3 regions of the Salinispirillum marinum genome follow, and region 2 is predicted to be linked to each of the others. Evidence: predicted binding sites of a transcription regulator. Region 2 holds the regulator's gene; each other region holds the start of a gene.

Region 1 (9,848 bases), 990 kb from region 2:
TCGACGGGTGCAGCCCGGCTTCGCCGCCATCGGTGCGGGTAAATTCGGGCTTAGGGCCGTTCAAACGAATGCCCAAGCGGTTCGAGTTGTAGTGCACCTCGAAATCGCTGCCGAAAAAGGTATCCATGGACGCTTGCGAGAAGAAATCCGGCGCGCCGTGCGGACCATAAAGCACGCCAATTTCCCAATGTGTGTCGTAACTTGGAATCAGGGCCGGGTCGGCTGCCATTGGGGCGCTGATGGGTTGCGGTGTGGTGCAGGCGGGCAATTCCGCTTGCGATACGGGCAGCATGTCGCCCGCCCGCAGTGGGCGACCACCATGGCCACCGAACTGACCCAAGGCGAAGGTCGACCGGCTGCCCAGATATTCCGGCACATCAAAACCGCCGCGCACGGCCAAATACGTCCGGCAGCCGCTGTGAGCTTTACCAATGATCAGCGTTTGCCCGGCTTTAACGTCAATCGGTGTCCAGAATGCCACTGGCTCGTCGTCCAGCATGGCCGATGTCGGCGCGCCGGTTAAGGCGATGGTCGCGTCTTGATGAAAGCGCAAGGTGGGCGCAATGATGGTGCATTCCAAACCGGCGGCGTCGGCGTGGTTACCCACAATGCGGTTGGCGAGCTGAAACGCGAAATCGTCCATCGGGCCAGACGGCGGCACGCCGATGTCCCAGTAACCCACGCGACCGGGATAATCCTGCACCGTGGTGTAGGTGCCGGGCTGCAATACTTCGATCACATGCGGCTGGAATACAAAGGATTCCAACGCCCGCGTAGACACATCACCCACCCGAAATTCCGGTGTGCTGATGACTTGGCGCAAATAGTCCAAGTTGGTGGCAATGCCACTTAAACGGGTTTCGTTCAACGCCGCCTGCATTTTTTCTAAGGCTTCTGCGCGGTCACGGCCGTGGACAATGACCTTGGCGATCATCGGGTCATAATGCGGTGATACCTCGCTGCCGGTCTCGACCCAGGTGTCGACGCGCGCCAAATCCAACGGCCAATGCACGTCCGTCAATTCACCGGGTGAAGGCTGAAAGCCTTTTACCGGGTCTTCCGCGTAAATCCGTACTTCCATCGAAGCGCCTTGTGGCACGGGCAGATTGTTAAAATCTGGCGTTTGACCTGCCGCGATCTGTAACATCCACGCGACCAAATCCAGCCCGGTCACCTGTTCGGTTACGGGGTGTTCTACCTGTAAGCGGGTGTTCACTTCCAGAAAGAAGAAGTCGTCGCGCTGGGCGTCATAAATGAATTCGACCGTACCGGCGGAGCGATAATTCACGCTTTCGCCGAGGCGTACTGCGCAGTCCAACATGGCTTGCCGCGTTTCAGCAGGCAAATTCGGTGCAGGCGTTTCTTCGACAACTTTTTGGTTGCGACGTTGCAATGAGCAGTCGCGTTCACCCAGCGCTACAACATGACCGTTACCGTCACCAAACATCTGTACTTCGACATGGCGCGCTTGGGCGATAAAGCGCTCCAAAAACACACCACTGTCATTAAAGAAACTTTGCCCGAGGCGCTGTACAGAAACGAAGGCTTCGCGCAGGGCGGTTTCATCTTCACAGCGCGTTAGGCCGATACCGCCGCCACCAGCGGTGCTTTTGAGCATGACGGGATAGCCGAGTTTTTCCGCCGCAACAAGGGCATCTTCCAGCGATGCCAGCAAACCGGTACCGGGCGCCAAGGGCACGCCAGCCGCTTCGGCGATTTCACGCGCGGAGTGTTTGAGCCCAAACTGGCGCATTTGCAGGGGTGTTGGCCCCACAAAGACAATGCCTTCGGCTTCGCAGGCTTCGGCAAAATCCGCATTCTCGGAGAGGAATCCATAACCGGGAATAATGGCCGTGGCTCCAATGCTTTTAGCAGCAGCCAGTATTTTACCCACATCCAAATAGCTGTCCGCCGGGCTATTTCCACCTAAGGCGATGGCTTCATCTGCCAGTTCGACATGCAGGCTATTGCGGTCGGCATCGGAATAAACGGCAACGCTGCCAATGCCCATTTCCTTCAATGTGCGAATAATCCGCACGGCGATCTCGCCGCGATTGGCGATTAATACTTTATTCAATACATTAGATTTCATGCGGGTTTAACCTCCATTTTCACTACCCAAATAACGTCATCTCGCAATGGTTTGGAGCGAAGGGTTGCCCTTCCGCGGGACGCCGTGAACCAATTATCAGGCGCATCCATACGCCTGACCCTTCGGGCTCCCTTCGGTCGTGCAAATTCGTTCCAGACGAATTTGTCCATGGAGGCTCGATGCGCACGTCCTGTGCGCACACGCCCGCTCCAAGCCAACCCTGCGCTCCAAACCGATAGCCCGTGCCTTACAAGAGCTATCGGGGCGTTGTCGCTGATTGAAGTTTGACTTGATGAAAGGTATTGACTGCTTAGGGTGGGGTCAGCTGCAAAGGGGGCGTATGCGGCCCGGACGGCCGCATCCGAGCCAGCAGGGATGCTTTCACGGCGTCCCCCGTGGAGCTGACCCCACCCTAAGCGGTTAATGCCGATCGATGGTCGAAATGGTGAGCCGCCATTGGTGGGTCCACGGCGTCCCCCGAGGAGCCCAGTGCTCTGCTCGACGGCACCGCCGGACTTCATCGAAAAGGAGGAGTTCATGCTTTTGCCTTCTCGGCTGCTTTCTCAGCCAAATAGGCCCGCCAGCCGCCGAAATCGGTGATGTCGGTGGCATCTGCTAAGGCCCAGCCTTCGCAGATGAAGCCTTTGACGGTGCGGCCATCGGCGAGGGTGAGTGAGCCGATGCCCAAGGGTGCGGGAATGAGGCCGACGAACGAGCCGAAATGCTCGATGGGCATGTCCCATAGCTCCACGATGATCGACTTGCCCGAGCCATCAGTCACATGCTGCAAGCCGGGCTTTGGTGGCGTGGTGTTTGCCAGCGCGAACAAACGATAAGAAGGCGCCGTGAGAGTTTCTTCCACCAGTACCGCTTGACGCTCGGTGAGCTGGCTGTTTAACGGCATGCCCGTTAAGTGAGCACCCACGACGGCCACACGTAAATAGCCGGGCGCGACCTCGGGTGAGATCGGCGTAGAGGCCGGGACCGATTGATTGGTCGCGCCCAGCGTAAGCGTTTGCGTCGCCAGCCATTGCTGGGCCAATGTTTGCAATGCTTTGTCGTGCCAGGCCCGACCAATCAGCGTCACGCCGAAGGGTAGGCCATCGCTGCGGAAACCGGCCGGTATGGCAAGGGCGCACATATCGGCCAAGTTGACGAAATTCGTGTAGGTGCCTAATTCACTGTTGCGGTTTACCGGCTCTTCCAGCAAATCGGCCAAGGTAGGAAAGGTTGGCGCCGACGGTACTAACAAGCCCGATAGCGGCGCCATTATCTGCTCTATTGTGCGACGTAACTCGGCGCGCCGGTATTCTGCTTTAAACGCGTCGGTGGCGCTGAATTTCTTCGCCTGCTCGATAATGCCGCGTACCACCGGGTTCATTTCTGACCCATGGTCACGCATGAAAATCTCGACCGCCGCATGGCGTTCAGCCACCCATGGGCCATCGTACAACAGTGCTGCCAGTTCGCTGAACGGCGAGAAATCAATCGGCACCAGCTCCACATCCAAATCAGACCACTGTGCCAAGGTGCTTTCCCATGCATCTGCGCTTACGGAGTCGCCATAAAACTGTGGGCTTGCGGGAATGCCCAAACGCGGGCCCTGGCTAAAAGAATTAGGGCGTGCCGTGGGCGCTTGCCGACTGTAGGCTTCAGCAGCGTCATACTGCGCGGCTAGTTCAAACACCATGCTGGCATCGTCCAGCGTTAGCGCAAAAATCGACACCACATCCAATGACCGACATGCCGGGACCACGCCGCGAATGCTCATGGCGCCGCACGTGCCTTTCAAACCGATGATGTTGTTCAAGCTGGCGGGAACACGGCCCGAACCAGCAGTGTCCGTGCCCAAAGAAAAAGGTACGAGGCCCCGGGCGACTGTAGAGGCCGAGCCAGAACTGGAGCCGCCGCTGATGTATTCCGGCTTGAAGCTGTTAGGCACTGCGCCATAGGGTGAGCGGGTGCCCACTAACCCGGTGGCAAATTGATCGAGGTTGGTTTTACCCACCACAATGGCCCCGGCGGCTTTTAATAAGGCCACGGTGTGCGCATCGGCTTTCGGTTTATACGCATAGGCTGGGCAGGCGGCAGTGGTCGGAAACCCGGCCACGTCGATGTTGTCTTTTACAGCGAAAGGCACACCATAAAGCGGTAAGCGGGATATATCGCCACTGCTTTGTTCCAGCTTCAACGCCAGTTCGACCAGTTGCTGTGATAGTTGGTCAGGCGTGGCAATGCTGATCCACGCCGGGTCTTGCGGATCTAAATGGCCGACCAACGCGGAGAGTAAGTGGTCCGGCGTGGTCCCGTTGTGATAAGCCGATTGCCATTGTGGCAATGTCCAGGCGAGCGTGGTTAGCATAGTGAAGAAAGTTCCATACCATCTTGTATACAAGTGGGTATAGCAGGCGCTGTGCCAAGAATTCATGGCGGTAAAAAATAGGAAGAATTACGAGGTATTTCAGTGGGTTATGAAAATTACTAAGCCATGAGCACAGGCTGATACACAGCGAGGCATGCACCAGCATGAAGCCACTTGGCCTTCATGTGGTGCGTTTTCAGTGGGGATTAAGCACGCCAAAGGTATTTACCCACCTGTGCCAACCGAGGGAATTCATCACGTGCGCGATGTCCTGTGCCAGAGGCGCTCGCAGTACCATGGGTTCGCCGGTAGTCGGGTGGTCGAGTGACATTTCAGTAGCGGCCAATAGAAGGCGTTGTACGCCGAAGGCCTTGCCGAAGAAATGATTGTGGGTGCTTTTGCCGTGTTTGGCATCACCAATAATGGGGTGGCGAAGGTGTTTCATGTGACGGCGCAACTGGTGTTTACGGCCCGTGCGTGGGTGCAGTTGTACCAGGGCATAACGGCTGGTGGGGTAACGATCCACGGCCACGGGTAATTCCACGGTGGCGAGCCGGGTGAAATCGGTCACGGCGTCGCGCATTTTGAGTTCACCACCACGATAGCGCGGGTCGTCGGCCATATCACGCAACGCATAATCAACCGTGCCTTGGTCATCTGGCCAGCCACGCACGATGGCGATATAGGTTTTGCGCAGGTTATGCGCCATCATATCCTGCCCCAGGCGAGAGGCAATGTCCGGATTGCGCGCAAAAATGAGCAGCCCGGAGGTCGGGCGGTCCAAGCGATGAATGGGGTAAACATGCTCACCGCCGTTCAGGGTGCGCGCATATTGCAGGGCAAATTCGGTTTCGTGCTTATCAATCGGGCTACGGTGCACAAGCAGCCCGGAAGGTTTGTGCACCACCAATAAGGCATCGTCTTGGTACAGAATATGTAACGGGTTGTGGTTGGTTGCAATTGGCTCGTTTGGGTGTTGCGTCAATGCGTTTCGCCTTTCAATACAGTCATCTTCATTTGATTACGCCCGGCAGCTTTGGCTTTATACAAGGCTTGGTCGGCCAATGGGCCAAAATTCATCAACCGTCGCTCATGTCTAACTTAAATTTGAGCGTGCGTTCCTGAATGCCCATTATGCTACCACCAGCGCCAAAGTTCGGGTCGAGGGTGCCAGCCAGTCGACGATTCAACGTCGCTTCTCCTCTGCAACTGTCAAACGGATCTTCGTCGGCAAAGTGGCTATGCAGGTTTAGGTTGTAACTACCTGAATCCGGGATTCCTCGTGTAAATACGATGAGAGAGCTGCTACTGCCTTGCCTACAGGTTAGCGTATAACTCAACTGCATTGTCGATCTTGGTTGGCTTGGTTCCCAGTGTATGGGTATTTTGTCTTTGTAATTATAGGTCTGGTTTTGTTCAGAGGTGATGTTGAACGGTTCGGGCAGTGCCGTCGTAGAGGAGGGTGCACTGGTATCTTCCTCCCGATTAAAGCTCACTACAAATTCCGTGTTGTGATAAACCTCGGGTACTTTAGCTAGATAATATACGGAAAACAGATCAGTGTGTTTGGAAAGTCTATAACTCCTGCCATTCGCACGCACGGACAAAGTGTCACCTGAAGATAGCTCTATGTTGGTGCCACCAAACCCGCTACCCGCACGTAATGTTACTTTAACATCTGCGCTACCACCCCAGGCTCCTTTTGTGACTACTGTCATGGTGGCCGCTATGCCTTTTGTTTTTATATTTTCCGACTCTGTCTGAGCCAAGCACCCTTGAAGGGTCGCGAGAAGGAACAGCAAAGCAATACATAACGTCCGTGTTAAAGTCATAATTTGTCCATTTATGATTAAATGTGTGATCAGTGTAACGGCTGTATCAGCGCAAAGAAAATGCCTTTCAATGATTTTTCAAATGTACTTATTAAATTTATGACTCGCCTTTCAATACAGTCATCTTCATTTGATTACGCCCGGCAGCTTTGGCTTTATACAAGGCTTGGTCAGCCAACGAAATCAGGTCGTCACGCCGTGTTTTAATGGCGGGTAAGGCAACCAATAGACCAATGCTCATGGTCAACGGGCCAGCCACGTCCGGGTGCTCATGCGGTAAAGCAATGTCGCGCAGTCGGCGCAACGCTCGATTGGACGATTGTATGGCTTCTGCTTCATCGTTGTGTGGCAGAATGATCGCAAATTCTTCGCCGCCATAGCGTGCCACCAATTCACCGCTGCGTTGGAATTCCTGACTCAACACCTGTGCGACTTGGCGCAGTGCATCGTCACCGGCCAAATGGCCATGATGATCGTTATACAATTTAAAATGATCAATATCGACCAGCAAAAGCGACAGCGGATAACCTTGCCGCACCGCGCGTTGCAGTTCTTTTTGTAAGGTTTGATCAAAAGCCCGGCGGTTGAACACACCGGTCAAACCGTCCAGCATGGCTAATTGCTCCAGTTCCTGATTGGCTTGCAATAGATTCTGCTGCGTTTGGTTGAGCGATTGTCGGTAAGCTAAATTTTGCAGGGCGTGTACGATCATCTCACCGACCAATTTTAGGCGTCGGATATCGTGTGTTAACCAATGATGCGTCCGATGTACGCGGTCGAACCCGATAAAACCAATGAGTTCATTGGCGTATTCCAGCCCTACACACAGAACGGCTTGTATGTCCTCGCGTTCAAATTCATTGCGCTCCAAGACGGCTTCAGGCGGTAAGTGGCTTACATCGTCAATCGCCACGATCCGCTGCTCGCGCAAATGACGAAAGAACCAGGGCAGCGAGCGTTCGGACAGGCCTTGTAAATCCTCTTTGTGCGATGAAATACCACCACGCACCCATTCATGCGTATTGCTGCATGAGTGGTCATTATGAAATTGAAACAGATACGACCGGTCGACGCCGCTGTATTCGCCCAGTACGGCCAGTGCCGCCTGAATCTGTTCGTCGATATCGTCGGCATCAACGTGAATCAGCCGGGCGGAAACCTTTGCTAACACTTCATCAAAACTGGTGGCGCTTACCCCATCGACCGCCAAATTGACTGGGGCAATAACGACGGTCATGATGCTGGGCACACCATCAATGGTAGCTTGCGCGTAGGCCGTGATATCCAGCAAAACGTCGGTATCTTCACGCTGCAAAACATAGCGTGTGGTGCGCAGGGTGCGCCCCTGTAAGGCAGTGAGCAGTGGGTTCAGGGTAATGGGTAGCAGACGTTCGTCATGGCGCCATTGCAAGCGCGCACAGTCATCGTACCAACGGCTGCCCAAGCCATGATGGACGCGCAGTAATTCACGCGCGGCGGTATTCATGTTAACAGCATCGGTGCTCATATCGCGCCATAGGACGCCAACCGGTAATCCGGCTAGGATTGCGCTACCACATGAATCGTCCATACCCCCTCCGTATTGGCCAGGACACTGACTGAGCATGATGCTTAATCGGTGACAGAATACTGTCGAACTGGTCAGTCAACTTCAGTAAAGCAGATTTTGTGCCGATGTGCAGGATTTTGTCTCCCAAGGTGCTTGTTCCGCCCACTTTGTCCGGTGGTACGCGCTACATAATCCAACCCGCCACCTTGGCCTGCGCGCGCAGCCAGTGCCGTAACATGGCAATGCCTGGTTCGTGCTGGCGATGGGTTTTGCAGGCAAAGTGAAAAACATCGCCGGTGATCAGGGCATGAAATGGCAGCTTAACAAGATCGGTATCTTGCGCCGGCTGGAACATATAGTCGTTGGTGAGCACTATGCCTTGATGATGGCGGGCGGCTTCCAGTGCTAACAGCATGTGGCTGAAATGCTGTAGTCGGGCTTGTTCGGGAAGGGTTTCCCCGGCGGCGGCGAACCATCGACGCCAGTCTTCGCTGCGCTGGCCATAAATACTGTGCACCGACAGCAAAGGATAATGCTGCAAAATATGCGGGCTGATACCTTGCGCATCGTCCGACCAGTCAAATTGCGCCCAATCATCTTGCATGCGTTGCCATAGAGTGCGGCTACAAACGGCAAACAATTGTTCAGTGTAGAGGGCTTCGGTGGTGAACCCGCGGCTGTCCGGCAGTAAGGTAATGAAACAGTCGGCCACGCGGTCAGTCAGTTGTGGCGCTTCGTTCATCATTTCTAACGCGAGGTCGAGCGTGGGGTGTTGCCGTTGTAAATCCGGCAGCCGAGGAATGAGCCAACGCACGGCAAAGGAGCTGAAAAGTGCCAAACGGACAGACAGCGTTTCTTGTCCCTGTACTTCTACTGTGGCGCGCTGAATTTGCGCCAGCGCCGGTGCAATGGCTTCATAGTACGCATAGCCGACGTCGCTTAATTCCAAGTAGCGGCCTAAGCGGCGAAACAGGGTTTCGCCGAGAAAGTCTTCGAGCAGTCGGATTTGGTGGCTGACGGCGCTCTGGCTGATGTGCAGTTCATCGGCAGCCTGTGAAAAGCTGTTGAGGCGCGCGACGGTTTCAAACGTTGCCATGGCTTTCAATGGGGGGTATTTCATTATCTAAAAATCTAATAATCATTAATTAAAGATCATTATACACAATAGTGAGTCAGGGCTAAGGTAGGGCTTTAAGGTTTGTGGGGCCTAGGGCGATATGAGAGGACATACGGTAGGCAGCGCGATTGCGCTGTTGGTTATTGGGAATGCCCTGGCCGTGGTGTCGGATGCGTTGATCAAATGGCAGGGTACTGACTTACCCATCTTTCAGTTTATTTTTGTGCGTATGTTGATCACGTTAGGCTTGCTGCTACCCCTCATTCAGCACGTCGATCACCGGCGCTTGTTCGCCGGATGGCCATTGCATGTGTTGCGTTCGCACATGGGCTTTTTTGGTATCTATTGCATGATTGTGGCCCTGACCACGTTGCCTCTGGCCACGGCCAATGCGCTGTTCTATGTTGCGCCGATTTTGGTCATGGTATTTTCCGTATTGGTGTTTGGTGAACGCTTACGAGGCATCAGTCTGTTTGCGGTGATCAGCGGATTTGTGGGTATTGCGGTGATCTTGCGCCCCGTTGAACTGACGTGGGGCGCATTGAGTGCCTTAGGCGTCGCTTTGTCGTTGGCATTGACCGTGGTGTTGGTGCGCAAACTGCCCACGCATCAAACCATGGTGCATACGCTATTTATGACGCAGCTGCTGGGCTTGCCGACCGCCGGAGTGCTGGCGTGGTTGGAGGGTGCACCGTGGCAGGCCGATATACTCTTTACGGCCTTTGGCTCGGCGTTCTTTATTCTGGCCTATAACATGACGGTTCTACTGGCCTACCGCCATGTGCCTGCCAGCGAAGTCACCAGTGCCGAATACACGGGTTTGCTGTCCGCGTTACTGGCGGGCTGGTGGTGGTTTCAGGAAGTACCGGACCTCTGGTTCGTGTTGGGTTCAACGC
Region 2 (9,848 bases):
GCATCGCGCTTTCCGGCGGTGAGCGACGACGCGTTGAGATTGCCCGGGCGTTAGCGTCCGAGCCCGACTTCATTCTGCTGGACGAGCCCTTTGCCGGGGTAGACCCCATTTCCGTCTCGGATATTAAGGACATCGTGTACCAATTACGCGATAAAGGCATCGGTGTCTTGATCACGGATCACAACGTCAGAGAAACTTTAGACATTTGTGCGCGTGCTTATATCGTCGGAGGTGGTACTATTATTGCAGAGGGCGGCGCAAACGATATACTTGCCAACCAAAAGGTTCGTGAGGTTTACCTCGGCGAACACTTCCGCCTTTAATGTGAAACCCTTTTCCCGGGTTATTTTTAGACAGTTCGCGGCCAACACTGAGCCGCGTCGGGTAGTATCAGGAGCGACATGAAGACCAGTTTGCAGCTAAAAATGGGCCAGCAGTTGACGATGACGCCTCAACTGCAACAAGCCATTCGATTATTGCAACTATCCACTCTGGACTTACAACAAGAGATCCAAGAAGCGCTCGACTCGAACCCACTATTAGAAGTGGCTGACGAACATGAAGCGGATCATGAGCATGCGCCCGCAAACGACGCCAACAGTCAATCCGATGATCAATCGATTACCGTCAGCAGCAACGATAAAGCCGACGACCCGCAAATAGAAGATCTGTGGAACGAACAAATTCCCGATGAACTCTCGGTCGACAGCAATTGGGATGACATCTACCAACACGCCCCCACCAGCGCTTCTATGCCCAGCGGCGATGATGACTACAACTTTGAAAATCAGTCGGTCGCGGATGACAATTTATACGATCATTTGATGTGGCAGTTGAATCTTACCCCGATGAATGAACGGGACCGAATCATTGCGACGGCCATCATCGATTCAGTGGAGCCGAGCGGCCTGTTGTGTTCACCCATTGAAGACATCTTTGAAGGACTTGAAGAAGAGCTTGGTCAAGACGGTGACCCACTGGAAATGGACGAAATGATGGCGGTACTGCATCGGCTACAACAATTTGAGCCGACCGGCGTGTGCGCGCAGAATCTCAGCGAATGCATTTCTATACAGCTGCGCCAACTACCGGCCGACACCCCGCTGCTCAAAGAAGCGATTCGTTTGGTGACGGACTACGCCGACCTGCTGGCGAGTAAAGATTTTCCGCAAATTCTGCGCAAGATGCGAATAAAGGAAGAGCAATTGCGCGACGCCATGGTGTTGATCCAACAAACCAATCCAAGGCCCGGCACCAGCATATCCAACCACGAATCGGAATATGTGATTCCTGACGTCATCGTGCGCAAAGACCTCGAACACAGCCGTTGGCTGGTCGAACTTAACCCGGAAATTGCGCCTCGCTTACGTGTTAACAGCGGTTACGCCTCAATGATCAAGCGCGCCGACAACAGCGCAGACAACAATTACATCAAAGACAACCTGCAAGAAGCCAAATGGTTCATTAAAAGCCTGCAAAGCCGCAATGAAACGTTACTCAAGGTCGCCACGCAAATCGTTGAGCATCAGCGCGGGTTTCTAGAATACGGCGAAGAAGCCATGAAACCGTTGGTTCTCCATGACATCGCCCAAGCCGTTGAAATGCATGAATCAACGATTTCGCGGGTCACCACACAAAAATTCATGCATACCCCACGGGGTATTTTCGAGCTGAAGTACTTCTTTTCCAGCCACGTCAGCACCAACAGCGGTGGCGAGTGTTCCTCTACCGCTATTCGTGCGTTGATTAAAAAGTTGGTCAGTGCGGAAAACACCAAAAAGCCGCTCAGTGACAGTAAAATTGCTACCCTATTAAAAGATCAAGGGATCAATGTAGCGCGCCGGACCATTGCCAAATACCGTGAGGCCATGAACATTCCGCCGTCGAATGAACGCAAGACCCTTGTGTAAATAAAACATTAATCCAGATCAATCACTTGAAACGAAAGTCAGCTACACTTATTACATAGAGACAAAGCGTTTTTTTGGGGTCGTTGTCCTAACGACCTGTCATTCGCGAGAAGGAGTTATCCTATGCAAATAAACATCAGTGGCCATCATGTAGAATTAACCGACCCACTGCGCGAGTACGTCACCACCAAACTGGATCGATTGGAGCGACATTTCGATCAAATCAGCATCGTACAAACCACGCTCAGCATAGAGAAACAACGACAAAAGGCAGAGACCACCCTGCACATCAAAGGGGGTCAACTGTTTGCCGACGCCGAGCACGAAGACATGTATGCAGCGATTGACCTGATGGTCGACAAGCTGGACCGACAACTTCTCAAACACAAGGAAAAGACCGTAGATCGCCTGCACGGGAACGGTCGCTAATTTTTTATGCCAAACCTTAACGACGTCGTTAGTCTGGAGCGCACCCTTTGGGGTGCGCCGAGCCAGAGCAAAAAGAAGACCCTACAACTCATCAGCGATCATGTCGTCACCTTGCAACCGGAATTTGATGCGGATGCCTTGTTTAACAGCCTGATCGAGCGAGAGCGCCTCGGTTCCACCGGGTTTGGTAATGGCGTAGCCATTCCTCACTGTCGGCTGGAAAACTGCGCTGCCCCCTTCGGTTTGCTGGTAAAGCTCGAAGAGCCCATTGAATTTGATGCCCTCGACCAGAAGCCGGTCGACATCGTATTCACCTTGATCGTGCCGCAAGAAGCCCGTACGGAACATCTACAATTGCTGTCTCGCGTTGCTGAACGCTTCAATGATGACGCGCGCTTAAAGGCCATGCGTCAGGCGCCGGATGCTCATGCCTTTTACGCGGCGTTCATCGCCGAATAAGCCTGCGGAAGCATCAACATGGATCTCATCGTTATCAGCGGACGCTCCGGCTCCGGTAAAAGTACCGCACTGAACGTATTGGAAGATGTCGGTTATACCTGCATCGATAACCTGCCGATTACCATGTTGCCGGAATTGGCGAATGAAATGCTGCAAGGGAACATTAACCAAAAAGTGGCCGTCTGCATTGATGCGCGAAACGCCACCAAGGCGTTGCGTCAGTTCCCACAGATCGTTGCGCAATTACCGGACACCATAAACCTAGACATCGTCTATTTAGACGCCGACGAAGTGACCTTACACAAAAGGTTCTCTGAAACCCGACGTAAGCACCCACTCACCGGCGACGACACCTCGTTACAAGAAGCCATCCACGGTGAACGCGCCCTGCTCGACACCATCGTAAACATGGCCCACCTGAACATTGATACGACGGGGCTGTCGATTTACGAGCTACGCGATCAGATAAAAACGCGCGTCGCAGGTACCTCGCGTCAGGAAATGGCGTTGTTGTTTATGTCATTCGGCTTTAAGCATGGCACACCGCACGATGCCGACCTGATTTACGACGTGCGCTGCTTACCCAATCCCTATTGGGACCCGGCACTGCGCAAGTATTCCGGCTTGGACGAGCCGGTTCAGAAATTTTTGCATAAGGAACCGGATGTGAGCGATATGATCGACAGCATCCGCAGCTATCTGGATCGCTGGCTGCCTTGCTATGCCGCCAACAACCGGGCCTACCTGACGATTGCCATTGGCTGCACCGGCGGCCAACACCGCTCGGTCTATGTCGCGCAACAATTGGCCCAAATTTACCGGCCCCGTTACACCTCCGTTCAATTACGCCACAGGGAGTTGAAGTCCACGCTGTCATGATCAGAGAACCCATTACCATCATCAACAAATTGGGTCTGCATGCGCGGGCTTCAGCCAAGTTAAATAAGCTGGCCATGCAGTTTTCCAGCAGTGTCATACTGGAAAAAGACGGCCGCCGTTCGGACGCGCGCAACATCATGTCCATCATGATGTTGGCCGCCAGCAAAGGCACAGAATTGACCCTGGAGGTGTCAGGGGACGACGAGCAAGCCGCATACGATGCCATAAAAGCATTAATCGATAATTATTTTGAAGAAGGTGAATAACCGAGATGGCGCGTAAAAAAAAGATGGTTGTTGAAGACAACGACATCGAAATAGTTTCCAAATCGGAACTCAAACGCGAGATGGAACGTTTGCAAGCGGTGGGTAATCGCCTCCTTGAACTTTCGGCGGAAAAATTGCGCGAGTTTCCGCTTGAAGAATCTCTTTTGCTAGCGTTGCTTGAGTCACAGCGCCTGAAAAGCCATGAAGCCAAACGCCGTCAATTGCAATACATTGGCCGTTTGATGCGAGATGCCGACGTCGAGGCCATCGAAAAAGCACTCGATTTCAATGATCCCAGCAGCGAAGTGCATCTTCAGTTGACCGTCCTATGTGAACGGTGGCGTGCCGAACTCATCGAAGATCCGGATGCCGTAGCCCGCTTTTTTGATGCCTTTCCCCATGCCGACCGTCAACATTTGCGTCAGTTGGTCCGCAATGCTCAGCAAGAAGCAGAACAAACTGCGCATGAGCCCCACACCTCGGCCAGCCAGTTCAAACACCGGCGCAAATTGTTTCAAGTCTTGCGAGAAGAAATTCAACCCACGCTGTGATCCAACGTAAATGTCGGCTCGTAACCCTGTCAAATTCCTAGGATTTGTTTGATCATGCGAGCTAACCCCATGACCTCCATAGGCAAGGCCACTGTGACAACACCAGACGAATGGGCTGATTGCCTGGAACTTATCGCCGGTAATCAAAGCCGAGATGCATTCGCCAAACTCTTTCGCCATTTTGCACCGCAAATTAAAGGTTACGCCCGCTCCTCCGGGCTGACCATGATGGGCGACCAGTTGGCAGATGAACTGGTGCAAGAAACGATGACCAACCTGTGGCGCAAAGCGCATTTGTTTGACCGCGAAAAAGCCTCGGCAACCACCTGGGTCTTTACCATAGCCCGGAACCTGCGAGTTGATTTACTTCGGCGACAAACCAAGCATCAGGGGCATTTAGACTCGGACGATATGTGGAACGAACCGCATACGGAAGGTGATGGCAGTGATTGGGTTGAGCAGTCGACGGTAGAGCGTCATATTCGCATGGGTATTGGCCGACTGCCCATTGAGCAACGCCAGGTCATTGGCAAGGTATTTTTGGAAGACAAATCCCATCAAGAAGCAGCAGACGAGCTTGACTTGCCTTTGGGCACGGTCAAGTCGCGTATCCGACTGGCGCTGAAGAAGTTGCGCGTCGGATTGGAGGTAGAAGGCTATGAGTAAATTTCACCCAGAATTAGACGTGTTGACCGAGTACGTAGCGGGCCAGCTCAATTACCACGAAACCTTGATGGTGGCGGTACATATAAGCTATTGCGAAGCCTGCCGTAAGTCGGCGCGCGAGTTGGAAACCTTGGCCGGTGTGTTGTTGGACGATTTACCGGGCGACCATGTCGATGAGCAATTGCTGGCAAAGACGTTGGCTATGATTGATAACCAGCCAGAGCGTCAGAGTCGCGCTGTTTCAGGCGCCGCCAGTTTCGCCCACCCGGAGGTGCCACCTCCGTTACGCAAGGCGATTCCGAACGGGTTTAATGCCTTGAAATGGAAGAAGTTACTGCCCCATTTGCAAGTGTGTGATCTTGAAGTAAGTCCGGACGGTCCGGCGATCACGCTGCATCGCATTAAGCCAGGCGGCAGAATCCCCAAGCATACGCACCGTGGTACCGAATACACTGTGCTGCTCAAGGGTGGTTTTTCTGATATGTACGGCGACTACAATGCCGGAGATTATTTGTGTCGTGATGCCGCGCACGAACATACGCCTGTCGCTGCTGACAATGAAGAGTGTATTTGCTTAACCGCGGTGGAAGAACCCTTACGGATGACCAGTTGGAAATGGCGCTGGCTCAATCCCTTTCTAAGCTGAAAGACGACTGCATTTCAGCAAATCTAATGGCGTGATCTCAAGCCCTCACTACGAGGGCTTTTTTGTTTTAACGCCCCGTGTTCGCACGACGCATCTTAATGTGCTTAATACCATCCTCATCGTAGGGCTCACCCACCGCGGCGAAGCCCTGCTGTTGATAAAATCCCTGCAAGTGCGCTTGTGCACCTAACTCAATGTCGTGTGAGGGGAACGCTTCCGTCGCATGCTGCACTGCTGCACGCATTAACGTGTGTCCCAAGGCGCTGCCGCGCTGCTCAGGTGCGACGATCACCCGGCCAATCTCCGGGCACCCAAGTTCATTGGGCGGCAGTATACGCGCATAGGCCACCAAACGACCGTCCAAAAACCCTTGTAAGTGCCAGGCGGTGATGTCTTTATCGTCCAATTCCGAATACGGACATTGCTGTTCAACCACAAACACATTCACCCGCAAACGCAACAACTCATAAAGAGCCATCGTGGACAATTGCGCGAAGGTTTCATACTGCCAAACCATACCCTGCCCGGTACTTAGCGGTTCCACTTGGCCATTTAACGCATTGAACATAGATTGCCTCAAGGTATTTGTCGTTCAGGTATCAGCATAGAGAAGCCTTTGCGATCAAGCCACTGTACCGATACACTGCGTGCTAATTTACACGGTCTACTGACCTTTGTTGTTGGAGTATCCGCATGGTCGGCGAACGCCCTTCCGGTTTCAATGGTGTTATCACAGTACCGTTTCCCGGTGCGCCAGAACATTCCCCAGCCCGCTTGTTTGCTTTACGTTTAGGCAGCATTGAGGTGTTGGTAACGAACGAAGGCGCCAGTATATTCCGCATTCTTACGCCCGACGCCCAGGGTGTGGTTGACGACATCGTGTGTTATAGCCCACGACATAACCAATTTGCCGCCAATGCCCCGTATTTAGGTGCTACCGTAGGTCGCTACGCCAATCGCATTTTACACGCCGGCTTTGAACTTAACGGGCAACACATCAACCTCGTGGCCAATGCAACCCCGCATCATCTTCATGGTGGCGAAAGCTGGCACCGCGATTGTTGGACGACCGACATTCCAAACGCTGACAGGTGGCCGGAAATCCGTTTTCACCGTACGTCGCCGGCTGGCGAAGGCGGCTACCCTGGCACCGTACAAGCCACCGTTACCTATCGATTAACGGAACAAGGCGAACTGCACATCGATTATCACGCCACCACCGATGCCCCGACCGTCGTCAATCTGACCAACCACGCCTACTTCAATCTGAACGGTGCTTTTCCACAGGACTTGTCGCACCAATGGTTCATCATTCACGCCCAAGAGCGCACCGCAACGGATGACGAAGGCCTACCGACAGGTGCTTTTGCGCCGGTGGCCGATTCAGTATTCGACCTGTCCAAGCCTACTCGGGTACAGGATTTACTGACACCGATGCACCCAGACTTGGTGGCCACCAACGGCTTTGACCAGAATTACGTATTCAAGCGCACCAACAGCCCGGAATTGATCACCATGGCCACCGTGGTCAGTCGCCAAACCGGCCGCGTGTTACAGATTGCCAGCACCCAACCGGGCATGCAGTTTTACACCGGAAATTACCTGGGCGGCACCCCAAGCATGGATGACGACCAGCCTTATGCGGCGCATCAGGCGTTTTGCTGCGAACCGCAACACTTCCCTGACACGCCCAATCAACCGGGCTTTCCACCCTGTACGGTTACCCCAGACCAGCCTTACCATGAACGCATCGTGTATCGGTTCGGCGTGAAGGCCATTGAAACGGATGGCGATGTGCCCACATCAGGCAAATAACTTCACGAGGGTGCGGTAATACATCTCGGTCAGCAAATCCAGGTCTTCCACACTCACCTGTTCATCAACCTGATGGATGGTTTTGTTCACCGGCCCTAACTCCACGACTTGCGAGCCCATGATGGAAGCTATAAAGCGGCCATCCGACGTGCCACCGGCGGTCGATAGTTCCGGCGTATGTTGACGCACATCGCGCACCGCGGCCACCACCGCATCCACCAGATCGCCACGCGCGGTCAGAAAGGGCTGACCTTTAACTTCACAGCGCAAATCGTAACGCAACTGATGCTTGTCCAAGATGTCGCGCACACGCTGTTCAAGCGCCTCGGCTGTCACCTCGGTGGAAAACCGGAAACTGAACTGCAAGGTGGCATCACCCGGAATAACGTTGGTCGCCCCTGTACCGCTGCTGAAATTTGCCACTTGGAAACTGGTGGCCGGGAAAAATTCATTGCCTTGGTCCCATTCGGTCTGCGTCAGCTCAGTTAACGCAGGAGCCAATAAATGAATCGGATTTTGCGCCAAATGCGGATAAGCCACATGACCCTGCTTCCCATGTATGGTTAGGTACCCCAAGAGCGAACCACGACGACCGTTTTTAATGATATCGCCCACCTTTTCGGTACTGGAAGGTTCCCCCACCAAGGCCATATCGATGTGATCTCCGCGCGCTTGCAGCGCTTCTACTACCTTCACCGTGCCATGATAGGCGTGCCCTTCTTCATCGCTCGTAATCAACAAGGCAATCTGCCCACGGTGTTCGGGAAATTCACGCACAAAACGTTCGCAAGCCACCACCATACAGGCCAAACTGCCCTTCATATCGGCGGCGCCGCGGCCATGCAACATGCCATCACGAACCACGGCATCATACGGTGGATGGGTCCACTTGCTTAACTCTCCGGTGGGTACCACATCGGTATGCCCGGCAAACGCCATTACGGGGCCGCTGCTACCGTGTGTTGCCCAGAGATTTTGTACGTCCTCAAAATCCATCCGTTCAATGTTAAATCCCACCGCCGCCAATCGCTCGGCCATCAAGGCCTGGCAACCGGCATCATCTGGGGTTACAGAAGGTCGTTGTATTAGGGCGCGGGCGAAATCCAGTGTAATGCTCATGTTGCTTGCAGGTTCTATTGGTTAGAATAAGGGCGGGGAGTATAGCAAAGCGCCCGCGGTTCCAAAACCAAGAGTCCGAAACGACCAGACCGAGGAGTTGAATCATGGCGTCGCTACGCCAACGTGTTATTGCTTGGGTACATCAAAAAGCAGACGCACAGGTCGAAAATATGCAACTGTTTACCACCGGCGGAATGATTTTCGCTGGGGGAATGCTGGTGATATTATTGGCCGAGCGTCAATGGTCGCCATCGGTACAACAAGAACTGGTGGCGGCGATCGGCGTTTTCATCGCCGCCGTGGGCTTGACGCGAGCTCTTTGGGGCTACTTGGGTATTGGCCTATTTCGAATTCTTAAACACCTTCTTCCGGATGCCTGATGCAAAACGACATTGAGATTTACATAAAAAAACGGGCAACGGGTCCTATCCTGGAGTGGCTCACGGGCACCTTCGGCCACACGCCGGACATCGTATCCACGCCCAGTAAGGGTGCGACCAAATTACGCATCACAACCGAGCGCGGTGTGTTGCCCGTTATGTTGGTGCAACAAGGACAATGGACATCGGTGTGGTTTAATTCCGCGCATACGCCCTGGGCGTCGGACCTGGCCTGCGCGCAGTCCGCTGCCGAGGTTATGCAGACGACCGTGCGTTGCAGCGACGGCGGCTGGCAGGAAGGTGATGACCCTGACCAGTTTCTCGAAGTCACCGACGGAACGGTCGGCACGGTTATTTGGCGTGATGAATGACACCACGCCCGACACGTTTGCTCACACCTAAATTTAAATTATTGCTGTTGGGGATGTCAGGCGCTCTGCTCGCACTGGTGCTTTTCGTCTGGGTAGCAGACCAATGGTTCCGCTGGCAGACTCGTGAGCACGTCTTCACCCAGAAAGAAGACCTCACCCCAACGCAGTTTGGCTTACTGTTAGGTACGGCGAAATATCATGCCAGTGGAACGCTAAATCCTTTTTACCAAGCCCGCGTGCGCGCTGCTGCGCAACTGTATCACGACGGTTATTTGCAGATCATTCTCGCCTCGGGTGACCACAGCACGCCTTATTACAACGAACCGGGCATGATGCGAGATGACCTTCTCGACCTAG
Region 3 (9,848 bases), on a different contig from region 2:
ACAAATTGCCAAGCTGTTCGAATACACCGCTGATGTATTGTACCGTACCACGAGACCCCGTTTGGCCTCCCAGCACGCGTACCTGAAGCCCTGCGGCTGGATCACGCGTACCTGTGGCTGCTTTACCATCCACAATTTCAGAAGAAGGTGAAAGCCCCATAATCGCCGACAAAGGCGCTTCAATGCTGGTCAAGCGCACTCTTGACTGCACGCCGGTTGAAGCGGAAAAAATACCGAAGGTACTGGTCGCGTCATCAAATTGAACGTCTACCGTTTTCCCTGCTGCGGCCAAGGTGGCGTCTTCGTTAATCGCCCGACGCATTTCATCGGCCAAAGCACGACCTGTTGCGTACGAAGTCTCCGAAAGGCTGATTTCACCGGAGGCAATGCCATCAATGGTGACCCGGAATGAATTGCTCGTGCTATCCAGCACTACGGACGATGAAAAATCAAACCCAGGCGAACCTAAGATATAGCCGTTAGTGGCCGCCGAATCACCGTTACCGGCAATCAGTAACTGGCCATTTCCGCGCGCTTCAATACCATTAATCGTGCCCTCTACATCACGCCCGGTTGCCACTGTGTTCTCGGTACCGTCGGACAAGCTGAAGCCCAACTGACTGGTCGCGGATACTGACGTAGCGCTGAACGACACCGCGGTTTCATTATCGAACCGAATATTGAATCGCCCTCTCCCCTGCTCATCCTTCTCGTAGGTGACGGAAGCTTGCGCATCAAACCCGCGATAAGTACCCAACTGAAAACCGAAGGTATCTCTGCCGTTGGTTTGTACGGCTCCTGCCGGAATACCTAGGGGGTCAGCCACCGGTGCGGACACCATTTGGATAGAGGCCAAGGCACCAAAGGTCGCAGTATTCGCAATACCATTCTTAGACTGTGTCTCGAAAAACAATTCATTGGCATCGTTGACCCGAGCCACCACATCACCGGGGATAAACTCCCCGCCGCCGCCTGCAGCTACTAAACCTTCATCCAACTGTGCTTGAATATAGGCCAAGCGCTCTTCCAGCGACATGGCGGTTAAGTCTTCATTCAGCGTGAACTCAATGTTGGTGTCAGACACGCGTAATGTGTAGGTGTTGGCCGGATCCATAGGATCCGTGGATAAATCCAGGGCGCCAACGGAAAGATCTATCCCCGTCGCTGTTCTTGCGCCCTGCCCATCGGACAAGATGTTTAAAACTTGGTTGCTGCCCGTTGCCAAGGTTTCTAGCGCCAGGCCACCCGAATCGTTTTTGGCGATGACATCGCCTGCTGCAAAACCGCTGGCGACCAGCGCATCGTCCAAAGCCGTCTGGATGCTATCAAGGTTGTCGGCGCCATTGGCATTGATGTCAACTTCAACTTGCGTGCCATTGAGCTCGAAGATAAAACTGGCCGGGCGACCCGTAAAGTCAATCGCCGTACCGATCGGACGCGACGCCGGGGAGGTTAGTGCACCATTCGCCTCTGCCACGATATTAGCATCTGCGTTGATTAAGTCCTGAATCTGTTGCGCTAGGTCTTCCGGCGTTTGATAGGTACCTGGTGGAATGGTCAGCGTGTTGCTGCTGATCGTATCAAACTCCTCACCAAAACCATCGATGCCCGTGGTATAGCGGTTGCTGATGTCGATGACAAATTCCGTATCCGCAGCGATCGTTACACCAGAAGAGGCCAGGCCCTCAGCATCCGCAAGTCCGAGCACATCGTTTTGCCCTGTAACGTTCACATTGGCAAGCTCAAGCGTTTTGGCATCACCGGTTACTCCGGTGCTGAACACAATTCGGTTCGCTGAGTTGAAGGATGCAGTAACACCCGTTGCAGCAAGCTGCTGGTTGATGTAGGCCAGCATATCGGAGCGCGTCCGATCATTAACAATATTACCTTCGATATCCAGCACATCAGACATATCTTCATCGAGCGTGATGTTGTAGGTCTGCACCCCACCACCGTCACCCAGATCGACATTTAAATCAAAAGAGACGGTATTTACCGCAAAATCAAACGCATCCGTTGCAAAGACTTCTCTTGAACCGGGAATGGTCGACGCCGCAAAGGCCTGATCATTCAACGAATTATAGAACTGGCCGCTGACACCGCCTTGTCCGGCCAGCGTAATACCCAAGGTATTGGCCACCATAGGATCAGCGTCCACAATGGAAATTTGTGAGCTGCTGCCAAACCGGCTGGACGTTATTTCAATTTCACCCGTTGTTTGATCATAAGCGACGGACACACTGCGCCCCCGCCCCTGCATTGTTTCATTGTTATTGATGGCATTTTGCACCATCAAAGCCAGGTCGTCGTAACTTTCGTAACTGCCTTGTGTCAATGCGATGGTGGCCGTGGTGCCGTCCACATTCATTCGCAAGGAATCATTTGACCCACCTATCACCACGGGGCTCATCGCCGTCGGTTCAGCGATGGATTTGCCGGTATACTTCGCTTGCGTCGCCAACTGGGTTATTTCAATGGGATACGAACCCGGCTTGGTGTCGGCCGTTTTGGCTACATAATTAATGAGCGAATCAGATGCAGAGTTCGTATTAGCAAACAGCCCCGTCACTGATTCGATGGAACTTTGAAAGGCCGCTTCCAGAGTACTGGCATTCAACGACAGCTTATAGTTGTCGGTACTGTCGGTAAAAATACCGATATCCGCCAGTGAGCGATACTCTGCACTCTCTAAACCACTGACAATTTGCGTCAATGCACTCCGTACTTGGTTCTGCACGGTTCGCAGTGTCGAATCACCTAATAGCAAACCTCCAGCATTTTCCCCGGGGGTGAATTTCGTCACCTCAGAATACACTTCACGGTAAAAATTGTAGGCTTCCACGAAGGCTTCGGTCTTCTCTACGACACCGGACGTATCGCGTGAGATCGACAGATTGACGGTTTTGCCTTCCGTCGCCGAGTTCAAATTGACCGTAACCCCACGAATAATTTCAGTAAGCTGGTTGGTTCGCGAGGTGACCGCCAAACCATTGACGGTTAATGAGGCGCTCTGAGCCTTTTGCGTCATGACCATGTTGGCGTTTTCATCGTTTTGCGTAGCGTTGTACGCCAAGCCTTGAATGGCTGCATCACCGGTTGCGGTAATTTCCATCGAGTTGTCTAAACCGGCTTCTTTACTGCTTAGCAACAGACGATAGCCAGAACCATCATTGACCAATGAGGCTTGCACGCCTATGTCGGCGGCGTTTATAGCATCACGCACCCCACCTAAGGTGTTATTAGCAGAGGTCAGATTGATACTGAATTCTTTACCGGCACTGTTTTGGGTAAAGCCGGTCACTTCATCGGTAATGTCGTCATAGCTGTATTCGCCAAAACGGAACGTCAAAGTGCCTAGGCCAAGTGTGTCCGTTACCGAGTTGTACGACTGGGAGGCCACGGTGTGTGACTGCGCCACTGAATTAACCACTAATGAATAGTTCCCAACATCGGCTGTTGATGATGTGGTTGCGGTCACGGCACTGGAGTCACTGGAAGAGGCTTTGGTTTGCCGAATGTTGGTGGCACTGGATAACGACTGCGCAGACGCCTGCAGGCTGCTCAACGCACTTTGAATTTCGCCATAGGCGGTAATTTGGGCGTCAACCTTGGCGGTTTTCCGTTCCAATCTAAGATCGCTGGCCTCGCGTTCGGCCGCGATAATCTGATCGGCTAAGTCTGCTGTCAGCAAACCTGACCCAATACCAAGAGATTGAATGGTCGCCATGATGTTTCTCCGCTACTCGCACCACCAGAAGTTCGCTCTGGCTCATCTCAAGGTAGAAAATACTCATCTACCCTGCACCTAAATTCATCCCCCAGTGTATTCCGCACAAATACAAAAAGGGCGTAAAGTTTATCGGCATTTCGCCAATAAACTTTACACCCTACATTGTAAGCAATTGTTGTGCTAGTTACCTACTTACACCTGTGCCCGAAACAAGGCCAGTGGTTCTTCCTGATTCAGCTTTTGGGCTAAGGAAACCGCTTCTTCACTGGGAATCTGCCGAATGAGTTCTTGGGTACTGGCGTCATAGACACTGATGACAGTAATACCGGTCGACTCATCCAAACTGAAATTCAGTGACCGCTGGGTGTTCTGCACGTAGTCCTGCAAACGGGCTACGGCATCGCTCACATCGGTCGCGGCTTCTACCACTTTTTGTTCACTGGGTTTCATCATTGAAACCTTTAGGCCTGAACCACTCAAACTGGCCACTTGGGCCGTTGAGGTCGGCAATTCCTTGCCGATTTCTTGCGTTCTGGCCTGCAAAGCTGCAGGTGAAGAGGCGGACTTCAACAGGCTGTTTTGATAAACCGCCACGCTGTTCTCCATTGAATTTGCCATCTGCAAATACCTCTTACATACAAACCTATCGTTATTGGGAAGGAAGCAAGTGAGCGTTACCGCTCACTTACTCGGCTATTCGCCTATTATCCCAACAGTGACAGAACCTGCTGTGGCCGCTGGTTAGCCTGCGCCAGGATGGAGATACCCGCCTGTTGCAGTACCTGAGTCCGGCTCAGCTCGGCCGATTCAGCCGCGAAGTCCGCGTCACGAATACGTGAGTTGGCCGCGGTCAGGTTTTCCTGAGTGATCTGCAGGTTGCTGATGGTAGACTCGAAGCGGTTTTGAACAGCACCGAGGTCAGCACGCGTACTGGTTACGGTACGCAATGCGTTGTCTACCGCAGTAATGGCAGACTGTGCACCTTCAAACGTCGAAATATCGATGTCTTTGATGAACTGACCGTCTTCACCGCCACCGAAAGTACCCAGGCGTAAGCCCAAACCTTCCAAACCAGCCGCACCGTTAGAACCACCTTCTACCGTGAACTGACCAGCACTTTCCAGGCTGACGGTACCGTATGTAGTCTCGTACGCCAGCGCTTCAGCGCCGATACCGTCTACAGACGAACCTTCACCAAAGGTAGCTTCACCGATACCTTCAACCGCTGCATCCAAGCCGAACAGAGCACCGATCGAGTCATTTTGGCCTGAACGGTCATCAATGGCGATGGAGATGTTACGGCCATCGGCAGCTGTCATGGTTAATGACACACCGTTGTCATCTGCCGTCACACCCGTTTTACCGCTGTTCTGATTAATCAGATTCAGAGCATCAGCACGTGCACGGTCGGTATCAATGTTACCTTCGCCGTTGGCTTGCAAGGTCACCACACCAACGTTTACGCCGTTGATATAGATCGCTGATTCATCGCCAACATTGAAGTTGGTTGTATCAAGGTTCGTACCGTCACCACCCACAACCTTCGTTGCGTTGACCGTTGCTGTTACGCCGGTTTCGCCCGATACGTCGTTGATGGCTGCAGCAACTGCGATCGCAGACAGTTCTTTCGAGCTGGACAGAATCCGGCTGCCATCAGAAGCTACCGTGGCCGAAGCCGTGTCTTCCGCTGCACGTGCACTGCCGATGGCTACGCCATTGATCAGTAAGTCACCATCACGCAGACCTTGAGGGCCACGGAAATCTTCATTGGCATTCGTACCCACGAAGAATTCACCACGACCGGCAGGATCTGCCAAGGCGACTGTCACGTTGCGGGTATCGTCAGATACAAACTTCAGTTCACCAGACAGTGCCTGGGCACCTTCGCCGACAAACGTAGTAGTACCTGCATTGTCCGTTAAACGAACACCACGGCCTTCGGCATTCTCGGATTCAACCGACAACTGCTCACCGGAGAAGTTACGAATCGTCAGTACTATACCGTCGGCAGTATCCTCTGCCAATTCAGCAGAGACAGCAAATCCACCTGCAGAGAAGTCGGTGCGATTGATGTCTTCCAGCAACGAATTCAATGTCACCGCACCACCTGCATCATTATCTGCAGAAGCCAGGACACTGATCGAGCCGCCATCGTAATTAAACTGAAGCGCATCGCCTGCCTCTAAGTTGGCAGTTGTTGATAGCGTCAGGTTAACCGCTACTTCTTCCCAAGCAGTTACACCATCAACGTCGTCATTGATGCGACCAGCAAGCTGAGCCATGGTGCTACCGGCTGCAACTGGAGGATCCAATGCGATTGTTTCATCACCCAGCTGAATAGAAGCATCTATTTCCGCGGTGGATCCCAATGCAGATGTTCCGTAGGAAGTAAAGGTCAAGGTATCGATCGTACCACCCTGAACCCGAGCTTGAGCACCACCTTCATAGAAATTGGTGACACGAACTGGATCATCTCCCGTCGCTTCCCAAGCCAGGTCGCCACCAACAAATTGTGCAACTGTACTTGTCAACGTTGCCGTTGCTCCAGAGCCGAAGGTCAGATCTATATCTGTAAAGGTTGAGTTGTCCAAGACAACCTGAACTTCAGTATTGGTGTAATTCTTAACAGTAATTTCAAGCTCATCGCGTGCTTCGTTCAACTGCGCAACAATGGACCCTGCGGTTCCAACAACAGCACTGAAATCGCCAGCATTTATGCTATCTTGTAAGGACACCAAACGTTCTTCCAGTGTACCGGTACCAACATTCAACGATACACCAGCCAAGGTGAAGGAGCTTGCACCCAATGAGCCACCGACAAAAGTCATGTCGGTAATGGTCATATCGATACGCTCATAGAATTGAGCCGCACCGGAAGCATCTGTCGTCAACAGTGCAGCAGTATCAGCAACCGTTGCTGCGGAAGCAGTGTCCGCCACAAGTGCATACTCCAAATCACCGATCTCTACAGTGGTGGTTAGGCGTGAAGCTGCTGCTGCTGCAGTACCAACCAACTGGATAGAGGAAGCTAACGAGTTGCCTAAAGCATTGATCACTGTACCTGTAGCATTAAGAACGGTACCAGTTGCATCTGCACGATCAACTTTGTTATTGAGTGAGTTCGCCCCTGTACCGGCAGAAATGGTTGATGCTACGGTATCATCTGACACGACTTGTGAAACGCTCGACGCTACGCCACGGGTATAGGTACCCGCCGTCAAACCGGCGTTGGCCAAGTCGCCTTTACCAGTGCCGTTACCGCCGGTAATCTCGATTTCTTTCACATCACCATCGGCAATCAAGGTATAACCGCCGGTGAACGTACGAGTGCTCTCTACTGCGTCGGTATCAGCAAGATTGGTGTTACCCAAACCAGTTGCAGCAACCACTTTTTCCAAGCCTGCAGCGGTTGAGACGTCATCCGTACCAAAATCCACATATTCCAGCGTAATGTTACGACCATCGGAGGCAACCAATTCAACACCGTTGGAGGCCAAGCCTGTATCAACCGCTGTAATACCGGTTTGTTCAGTGAAGGCATTAATGGCCTGAACTACCGATGCACGACTGGAGTTCGTATCACTGGACGTGGTAATTTCAATTTCAACGCCATTCAGTTTAATCGTACCGCTGGTGGATGCACCCTTCATTGCAGAGCCAGACGCCACATTGTCATTAACAAACGCTGTAACACCAGTTTCGTCTGACTTGCGGTTAATCGCTTCAACTTTGGCAATGGCTGACGCCGCTGCATTAGATACAGAAGCTGTATCGTCGCCGGCACGAGAAGAGTCGATGCCTACGCCGTTAATGGTCAAGTCGCCATTAGCTAGGGCAACATCAGAACCGAACGCAGATACACCGACTTGCTCACCAGAGCCTAAACGGCCTGCAGTCAATTCACCGATTTTAACGCCAACAGTCTGCCCTGCGTTTGAGCCTACCTGGAAGCTGCCATCAAACTGCCCGTCGAACAACTTACGGCCGTTGAACGTTGTCTCTTCAGACGTACGTGTAATCTCAGCAATCAACTGATTTACTTCAGATTGCAACGCGACGCGGTCGTCATCTGAGTTAGTCGCGTTTGCGGACTGTACAGCCAGCTCACGAATACGCTGCAGCGCATCCGTCATTGACTGCAATGCACCTTCAGCGGTTTGCGCCAAAGAAATACCGTCACCCGCGTTACGGATGGCCACACCCAAACCCTTGGTTTGAGATTCAAAACGTGTAGAAATCGCCAGACCGGCGGCATCGTCTTTCGCACTGTTGATCCGAAGACCAGAAGACAAACGCTGCAACGCCGTTTCGTTGGCGGATTGAGAGTTGGTCAAATTCCGCTGAGCGGTCAATGACGCAAGGTTGGTATTAATTATCTGTGCCATGAGAGAATCTCCTCAGTTGAATGCCGACATCTCAACCCAGAGTGTCGTTGCACTTTTGTCACAGCACTATTGGCGGCAAGGAGTTGCCGTTCTTTAGGATTTTTTTGCCCAAATGACATTTTTTTTGAAAGTCATTCTTCTCACTCGGAAAATTAAGCAACAAAAAGCGTTAGAAGAGCACAGGCACAATAATTGCTTGTAATTCAGCAAAGCTAAACCCAAATCGTTACGCGGAACCCTTCTATGAGTGCACTTCTCCAAGAATTACATCAAAAAAACATGAATTTTTTTGCAACTCACTACCCCGCGATACATCAAAAGCTCATCGGTATCGATCATAGTGAATATGAGATCTTGATCGATAGCGATCGAGGAGATGTGGATGTGCGCGTCAAAGGGCAACTCTACTACAGTGGCTCAGCAATGAAAGAAGTTGAATTAGAGTACTCGGACTTTTTGTTTCGTTCTGGCGTAGGAAAACGACAAGTGAGCATGGAGAGACTGCGACCTGGAGACTTCAATTTGCCGAGAACAGCACACCAGTTTATTGATCGACTGGTCGCGAGACATTCAGACCCTGCTAAAGACGAGAAAAGTGACTGGCAAGTACCTGCTTTTTATCCTCAAGTTGTCGTGTTAGGTGTTGGACTAGGGCTACACATAACGAATTTATTAGATCAACACATTATTCACAGTCTCGTGGTCTACGAATCTGATCTAGCAATGATACTAATGAGTACATTCGTAACGGACTGGGAGGAATTATTCAAAAAACAATATGGTGAAGGGAGATCATTGACCATTTTAAATATAGACATCGAAGAAGGCGACAAGCAGATATGGAACTTCTTGCAAAACACAGCGCCGCACTTCCCATTGTGCACCATTTTCTACAACCACAACCAAAACAAAGACACTTATAAAATTGCGCAATCCATTATCAGCCAGCGTCATTTATTCATGCCATCGTGGGGACAATATGACGATGAGATAAACCAAACCAATCATATAATAAGAAACCTGCAGAAAAGTCTACGCGTAATTCCTGAAAAAAATTCATTCAAAATAAATAAGCCAGTAATAGTGGTAGGGTCAGGACCTTCACTGGATCGCCATATTGAAAAAATCAAGGAATTGAGAAGCAACTATTTAATTTTTAGTGCTGGAAGCTCAATAACTTCATTGTTAGCCAATGATATAACCCCAGACTTACACGTAGAAATAGAAAGCGATTATTTAACATATAAAAAATTAAGCGAATCTAAATACCATAACGAAATTAGAAAAATACCCTTGTGCGCAGCGGTACAATGCTCACCTTTCCTGTTTGATTTTTTTGAACAATCAGTAGCATTTTTTAAAGAAGAACTCCCATCTTCTGCAGTACTCGAGCCGGATGTGAACAATAGATTAAGATATGCGACACCGACTTGTACAAACACAGCACTTTCAATTGCCATTCATTTTCAAGCACCAGAGGTCAGACTCATTGGATTAGATTTAGGCTACTATCAACTCGATCAACACCACAGTAAGTCGTCAGTATACTATGATGATTCTGATATGGGAAAAAAGCTTTCCAAAAATATGGATAAGCTGAACAATGAAAAGAAGAATATGAAAATGGTTCAGGGGTATAAAGGAACTGTCTTTACATATTGGGTTTTCGACTTTGCAAGAAAATCAATTGAGCGACTCATCTCGATAACAAAAGACACGTTGGTGATAAATCA

The links. The regulator sigma-54, encoded in region 2, starts transcription at its own class of promoters, with help from an activator protein. The targets are predictions, from matches to a motif close to TGGCACNNNNNTTGCTNT.
Region 1: the regulator sigma-54 is predicted to act here: its motif matches at 4,494-4,511, upstream of atzF (allophanate hydrolase).
Region 3: the regulator sigma-54 is predicted to act here: its motif matches at 8,297-8,314, upstream of ACFOSD_RS11045 (motility associated factor glycosyltransferase family protein).

The regions. Positions count from the first base shown of each region.
Region 1 covers NZ_JBHSAL010000001.1:1,037,464-1,047,311, reverse strand. Annotated here, with positions in the region: gene uca (urea carboxylase) at 1-2,092, opposite strand, end outside; gene atzF (allophanate hydrolase) at 2,628-4,454, opposite strand; gene ACFOSD_RS04870 (pseudouridine synthase) at 4,651-5,439, opposite strand; gene ACFOSD_RS04865 (hypothetical protein) at 5,534-6,286, opposite strand; gene ACFOSD_RS04860 (GGDEF domain-containing protein) at 6,384-7,856, opposite strand; gene ACFOSD_RS04855 (LysR substrate-binding domain-containing protein) at 8,020-8,955, opposite strand; gene ACFOSD_RS04850 (DMT family transporter) at 9,053-9,848, shown strand, end outside.
Region 2 covers NZ_JBHSAL010000001.1:42,493-52,340, forward strand. Annotated here, with positions in the region: gene lptB (LPS export ABC transporter ATP-binding protein) at 1-323, shown strand, start outside; gene ACFOSD_RS00210 (RNA polymerase factor sigma-54) at 402-1,910, shown strand; gene hpf (ribosome hibernation-promoting factor, HPF/YfiA family) at 2,034-2,339, shown strand; gene ACFOSD_RS00220 (PTS sugar transporter subunit IIA) at 2,346-2,798, shown strand; gene rapZ (RNase adapter RapZ) at 2,817-3,677, shown strand; gene ACFOSD_RS00230 (HPr family phosphocarrier protein) at 3,674-3,943, shown strand; gene yjgA (ribosome biogenesis factor YjgA) at 3,949-4,494, shown strand; gene ACFOSD_RS00240 (sigma-70 family RNA polymerase sigma factor) at 4,588-5,160, shown strand; gene ACFOSD_RS00245 (ChrR family anti-sigma-E factor) at 5,153-5,806, shown strand; gene ACFOSD_RS00250 (GNAT family N-acetyltransferase) at 5,874-6,374, opposite strand; gene ACFOSD_RS00255 (aldose epimerase family protein) at 6,500-7,621, shown strand; gene dapE (succinyl-diaminopimelate desuccinylase) at 7,610-8,740, opposite strand; gene ACFOSD_RS00265 (hypothetical protein) at 8,845-9,120, shown strand; gene ACFOSD_RS00270 (hypothetical protein) at 9,120-9,491, shown strand; gene ACFOSD_RS00275 (SanA/YdcF family protein) at 9,488-9,848, shown strand, end outside.
Region 3 covers NZ_JBHSAL010000002.1:826,886-836,733, forward strand. Annotated here, with positions in the region: gene fliD (flagellar filament capping protein FliD) at 1-3,727, opposite strand, end outside; gene ACFOSD_RS11035 (flagellar protein FlaG) at 3,923-4,348, opposite strand; gene ACFOSD_RS11040 (flagellin N-terminal helical domain-containing protein) at 4,435-8,115, opposite strand; gene ACFOSD_RS11045 (motility associated factor glycosyltransferase family protein) at 8,359-9,848, shown strand, end outside.